Regions from separate parts of the Limosilactobacillus pulli genome, predicted to be linked through region 2. Evidence: predicted binding sites of a transcription regulator. Region 2 holds the regulator's gene; the other holds the start of a gene.

Region 1 (3,423 bases), on a different contig from region 2:
TGTCCAGCAGCGTACCGGAGCTGATAACCCAACTGGTTGGGAATCCTGAGATCTTTTGGACGGCATAGGTCAGAATGTCGACTGGGTTGGCAGCTACTAAAAAGATGCCGTTAAAGCCGGACTTAACCACGTTTTGCGTAACATCAGCCATGATCTTGAGGTTCTTGTTGATCAATTGCAGCCGGGTTTCGTCAGGTTTTTGGGCAGCCCCGGCACAGATTACAACGAGATCAGCATCGCGGCAGACTGAGTAGTCAGCAGACTCAACTTTTTTAGGCGAGGTAAAGGCCATAGCATCCTCCAAGTCCAGCGTGTCGCCTTCGCCTTTGCTCTTAGTGTAATTGATAATCGCGAATTCTTCAGCCAATCCCTGCTGAACCATGGCAAATGCATAGGCAGAACCAACCGCGCCGTCACCAATCAGCACGACCTTTTGTTGTCGATAAGACATATTATGATACCCCTTTGTTAATTATTTCATGAACAGGTTGACGTAGATTGGAACCAGAATGTCCATTGCCAACGAAACGATAACTACGGCAACCGAAGCCATGGCCCCTTCAATTGAGCCTAATTGCAGCACCTTGGCAGAACCAACCGTGTGACCGGCAGAACCCAGACCCAGACCAGTACCAACCTTGGAAATCTTCTTCAAGCGGAAGACCTTGATCAAGAAGTTGGCCAGGGCGTAGATGATGACGGCGTTTAAAATACATGCCATGGCAGTAACGGCAGGGTCACCGCCAACCCCCTTGGCAATTGGCATGGCAACAGCAGTCGTTGCGGCTTGTGGCAGCATGGCAGCCGTGGAAACTCGCGACAGACCAAACAGCTTGGAAACCAGTTGAATCCCAAACAAGGAGATAAAGCCGCCGACAAACAGCGTCAAAACAATATCAAGCCAGTACTTCTTGAAAATATCATTTCGACGATACAGCGGAATGGCAAACGCAACCGTAGCCGGGTTTAAAAACCAGAAGATGATGTTTCCGCCTGGCAGGTAGTACTTAGTGTAGACGGCAGCCGTCGTAGAGCCAATGCCCTTGACCCAGATTGCCAAAACCGCAATTCCAAAGACCATCCCGACCAAAAGCGGCGTGAACAAGAAGAACCCATGACTGATCTTAAACAGCCACATTCCCAGCAGATAGCCAACAAGCGAAATAAAGATACCAGTATATGGCAGCATTAGTGATTGAGTGAATATGCTTAAAACATTTCCTTTACTATTTTATAGCGTTTAATGAGCTAATTTTTGTGAGACGTTTTTTACTGGCGCATCTGATTTCTTAATCAAGCGTTCATGCAGCTTAACGAAGAAGTTACCAACGTAAGCAATTACGACCAGCAAAATGATCGTTGAGATGATGATCACGCAGATGTCTTGCAGACCTTCTTTTTTCATTAGACCCAGACTACCGGCCAGCTGAACGCCAGATGGAACGAACAGGAATGCGATCAAGCTGATCATAAAGTCACCAAATTTTTCAACTTGTTCCAATTTAACAATGTGCGTTGCCAACAAAACGTACAGCAGCATCATCCCAATCAGAGTAGTTGGTACGACGAAGCTGGCTGGAAACAGATCCGAAATGAATTGTGACACAAACAGGATGGTACCAAAGATCCCCATTTGAACCAAAATTGGTGCGGCCTTTTTTTCTTCTTGCTTGGTCGCAGTCTGCTTTGCTTTCTTATCCATAAGTTTTTCCTTCCCTCAAAATCAATCCAAAATATCATTAAAATAATTGCAGTTAATTCGATTTAAGATGATCATCCTTGATATCGATTACACAAGCTATTATAGTTAACAATCTTGATTTTGTGTTAGGCTACCAAATTTTGATCTGAGATACCTTTTGAAGGCGCTGAAATGCCCTGAATGAAATTTTTTGGCAAAATAAAAAGCAACAAATGCACTATCTCAGGCATTTATTGCTTATGTAATTATTAGACAATTTGGCTTATTGCAGTCCAATTGCCTTCTTGGTCTTAGCCACGTATGACCTGCTGACCGAAATCTTACTACCGTCTTTTAACGTTAATTCGTAGGTGTGATTAAAACTTGGCTGCATCTCATCAATTTCATCCAAATTGACGATAAATCCCCGGTGTATCCGCATAAAATGCCTTGGATTCAGCAATTGGGCGATACTCGTCAAGGTCTGGCGGCTGATCAACAGCTTGTCGTTTCTAAGATGCAGATGCGTATAGTCTCCCTGGGTTTCAATGTACATGACGTCACGTTTTTGGATCACCATTGTTTTGTCATCAATCGTGATCGACAGTCTTGGATTTTGCCAGGCTGCCTGTTCAGCAACATTTTCTGCTTGGTCGGCGGTTCCTCGAATCTTGGCAACCCGGGCAACGGCCTCGTTGATGCACTCGGGGTCAAACGGCTTGAGAATATAGTCAACGGCAGCCTCATTAAAGGCATCGACCGCATAATTGTCATAGGCGGTTGCAAAAACGATTGCTGGCGGTTGCGGCAGCTTTTTCCAACGTCTAGCCAGCGCCATCCGATTGCCGTCATCCAGCTTGATATCCAAAAATACCAGATCAGGCTGATTAGCATTGACCTTTTGATCTGCCATCATTACCCCATTGGCCTCGTCAATCTCATTGATCAGCACATTTTCCTTCAATAAATAATGCAGTTCATTTCTGGCTAACTGCTCATCGTCAACAATCAGTACTTTCATCGGTCGCCACTCCTTTCAGATTGGGCTTTTGTTCAGTTTGTGCATAAGGGATCAAAAGCGAGATTGAAGTACCCGTTTTTCCGGTAACGATCTGCACTTTGGCACTATCGACATACAGACCTTTTAGCCGCGCGTTTAGGTTTTGCAAGGCCGTACCGCTGCCGTGCTTGGAATTGGTTTTTTCTTTACCCAGCTTATCAATCACGTTAGGATCGATACCCTCACCATTATCGGTCACCCGAATCTCTAGATATCTGCCTGACCTGGTAATCCAAATATTGATGATGTTGCCGGTCTTGCGGTTGCCGAATGCATGGTGAATTGCATTTTCAACCAGCACTTGAATTGCAAATGGCGGTACCAATACCTGATCATCAACGCTGCTAAAGAATTCCACGTCATACTTATCGGGAAAGCGCGTCTGTTCCAGGTTTAAATAGGCCTTAACATGAGCTTCTTCTTGCTTGAGCGGAATCTTGGACTGATTGGCACCCAACAGATTGGAGCGGAAAAACGTACTCAGCTCACGCAGCAAAAAGCGCGCCTTTTCACTATCAAACCGAGAAATTGCAATAATCGTATTGATCGAATTGAAAAAGAAGTGTGGACTGATCTGAGCTTGTAATGATTTAAGCTCGGCATCCCTAAGCAAACTGGCTTGGCGCTCTTTTTCGCCCAAAACGATCTGAGTGGCCAAAATTTCACCCAGGCCCTCGCCAGT
Region 2 (3,423 bases):
ATATCTTGCAATTGAGCCTTACGACGGTCACCAAAACCAGGCGCCTTAACAGCGCAAACGTTGAACGTCCCACGGATCTTGTTCAAAACCAGCGTTGGCAGAGCTTCACCAGTAATGTCATCAGCAATGATCAGAAGCGAGCGGCCTTCTTGAACGACTGCTTGCAGCAATGGCAAAATATCTTGAATGTTGCTGATCTTCTTGTCAGTAATCAGAATGTATGGGTTATCCAGGTCGGATTCCATCTTGTCCGTGTCAGTTACCATGTATTGAGACATGTAGCCGCGGTCAAAGCTCATCCCTTCAACCACGTCAACCGTCGTGTCAACGCCGCGGCTGTCTTCAATCGTGATAACACCATCGTGACCAACCTTTTCCATAGCATCGGCAATCAGTTCACCGACTTCTGGGTTGGCAGCCGAGATCGAAGCGATTTGAGCAATGTCATCTTTGCTTTGAACTTCGTGGCTCATCTTGTGCAGTTCTTCAACGGCTGCCTTGGTAGCCTTGTCAATCCCGCGACGAATGCCGACCGGGTTGGCACCGGCGGCAACGTTTTTCATACCGGCGTTGACGATGGATTGCGTCAGAACCGTAGCCGTCGTCGTACCATCACCAGCGTTGTCGTTGGTCTTGGAAGCAACTTCAGAAACCAGCTTGGCACCCATGTTTTCAAAGTGGTCTTCCAGTTCAATGTTCTTGGCAATCGTAACCCCGTCGTTGGTAATCGTAGGAGCACCGTAGCTTTGTTCCAAAACGACGTTGCGGCCCTTAGGACCAATCGTCGTCTTAACGGTATTGGCCAGCTTGTCTACCCCACGCAGCATTGCCTTGCGTGCATCTTCAGAAAATTTGATTTCTTTTGCCATTTTAGATTTTCACCTCATTAATATTGATCGAATGCGAAAACAAGTCTACTTAGTCAACAATGGCAACCAGGTCTTTTTCACGAACGACCAGGTACTTTTCACCCTTGTATTCAACTTCATTGCCTGCGTACTTGTCAAACAGGACGCGGTCGCCTTCCTTAACGACTGGAGCAACTTTTTGACCATTGTCCAGGTAGCGGCCTTCGCCAACTGCGACAACCGTACCCGTCGTTGGCTTATCCTTGGCATTGTTAGCCAACACGATTCCGCCAACCGTCTTTTCTTCAGCTTGTTCCGCTTTAAGAACAACGCGATCTCCTAATGGTTTTAACACGTTAATCCCTCCATCAATCATCATTAATAATTCAGATATTTATTTAGCACTCTCATCACCTAAGTGCTAATTACATGATCTACTATATCATGATCTTGCCAAAATGCAACAATTATTTTGACCAATTTTGACTATTAGACTTTTAAAAACGCTTTAGTTACTGATATCAAGGCATTTTGACTTTTTGATCAATAATTAAAAAAACACGACGATTGCTCGCCGTGCGTTACACTATTTTTGACCATCTTTGGCATTGTTGTTTTCAATAAAGTAGATCAGTGTCTGCAGCTCATTGGTCAGGTCAATGTTTTGCACCTGAACGTCTTTTGGCACTGACAGGCGTACCGGCGTAAAGTTCAAGATACCGTGTACACCGGCCTCAACCAGCTCATCAGTAACTGCTTGTGACTTTTCACCGGGAACCGTTAAAATAACAACGTCAATCTGCTGTTCCTTCAGCTGCTTTTTCATCTCACCGACTGGGTAGACAGGAATCCCACTCTTAACGGTATTGGCCAGAGCAGGTTTAGGATCAAAGGCGGCACTGATCCGCAGATTGGTACTTTGATGAAAGTTATAGTTCATCAAGGCACTGCCCAAGCTGCCGACCCCGACCAACGCCACACTGGTCAGTTTGTCTTGATTCAGGATACCCTTGAAAAAGTTCAAAAGCTTTTCCACATCATAGCCATAGCCTCGTTTGCCCAATTCGCCAAAATAGGAAAAGTCGCGTCGAATCGTTGCTGAGTCAACCTTGACTGCTTCTGACAGTTCAGTTGATGAAACCCGCCGCTTGTTGGCATTAAGCAAAACGTTCAGATACCGATAGTAGACCGGCAACCGCTTAGCCGTGGCACGGGGAATTTTACGCGTTGCCATTAATAGATTCCTCCAATTCAGATTCTAGTTTGTGAAAATTATTCCTTTATTATTTTAGCAACTCAGCCAGACTTTGTGAACTATTTTCCAAGAAAAGAATCTTTTTTCATACTTAACATGCCTTTTATTATGCTACAGGGATCGATGCTTGTCTATGAGGAATTTGTGAAAAACCGATTGCTGTTTTGATTATGCGCATCTGATCATTTGCTCTCGAACCGATTTTTTACACACTAAATTAAATGCTTAACATTGTCGTCACTCGGTTCAATCTCGCCAGTCCACTCAATCTTGTGCTACAATCTTACTGATTATCTACAATAAAAATGAGGTTGAACTATGCTCTTATTGCAAACCAATAACGTTGAGCGTCGTTTTGGCAACGATGTCTTGTTTCACAATATGAATATGCAGATCCAAGATCACGGCCGTACTGCCCTGGTTGGCCGTAACGGTGCCGGTAAAACGACTTTCTTAAAAATCGTTGCTGGCCTGACCGAGCCCGATGAAGGCACGGTCACCCATGCTCGTGATCTCACGATTGGCTACTTAGCCCAAAATCAAGGACTCGACAGTCAAAACTCAATCTGGGCTGAATTAGACAGCGTTTTTACTCCCCTACACGATCTAGAACGTCAGCTGCATGATCTGGAAGAACGATTAGGAACGCTTGCTCCTGACGATGCTGACTATCAAGAAGTACTAGCCAGCTATGATCGACTGTCGGAACAGTTTAAAAAGCAAGGCGGCTATGAATATGCCTCCCGGATGCGGGGTGTTTTGCATGGTTTTGGCTTTGGTGAAGAAATGTATGATACCTCAGTCAATGCGCTTTCTGGCGGTCAAAAGACTAAGCTGGCCCTAGCCAAGATTTTGCTGCAGTCGCCTAATCTTTTAATCTTAGACGAACCGACCAATCACTTGGATATGGGTGTTTTAAGCTGGTTGGAAGATTATCTTAAAAGCTACCAGGGTGCGCTCTTGATCGTCTCTCACGACCGTTACTTTTTGGATCGCGTCGTTACCGATGTTTATGATCTAGACAACCGGACTCTGATTCACTATACCGGCAACTACACTCAGTTTGTTACCCATAAGCGTGAACGACTGCAAGCGGAATGGAAGCACTATGAGCAGCAGCAAAAAGAAATCGCCAAACTGGAGGATTTCGTCAATCGCAATATCGTGCGCGCATCAACAACCAAACGAGCTCAAGCCCGGCGCAAACAGCTGGAGAAAATGGATCGCCTGGAGCGTCCAGTGACTGATGATGCCTCTATTCACTTTCAGTTTCACAGTGATCATGACTCTGGCAACGAGGTCTTAGATGTTTTTGATCTC

Evidence for each region. Region 2 encodes Rex, which represses fermentation and respiration genes when NADH is low (regulators of the CRP and FNR family bind a similar motif). Its sites were predicted from a motif close to TTGTGAANTANTTCACAA; they were not measured.
Region 1: the regulator Rex is predicted to act here: its motif matches at 1,780-1,797, upstream of QOS03_RS05180 (CidA/LrgA family protein).

Annotation. Positions count from the first base shown of each region.
Region 1 is NZ_CANCWQ010000012.1:22,534-25,956, forward strand. It holds gene QOS03_RS05170 (L-lactate dehydrogenase) at 1-451, opposite strand, end outside; gene QOS03_RS05175 (LrgB family protein) at 473-1,189, opposite strand; gene QOS03_RS05180 (CidA/LrgA family protein) at 1,241-1,702, opposite strand; gene QOS03_RS05185 (LytR/AlgR family response regulator transcription factor) at 1,965-2,702, opposite strand; gene QOS03_RS09655 (sensor histidine kinase) at 2,683-3,423, opposite strand, start outside.
Region 2 is NZ_CANCWQ010000011.1:1,242-4,664, reverse strand. It holds gene groL (chaperonin GroEL) at 1-869, opposite strand, end outside; gene groES (co-chaperone GroES) at 919-1,203, opposite strand; gene QOS03_RS04805 (redox-sensing transcriptional repressor Rex) at 1,435-2,082, opposite strand; gene QOS03_RS04800 (ABC-F family ATP-binding cassette domain-containing protein) at 2,422-3,423, shown strand, end outside.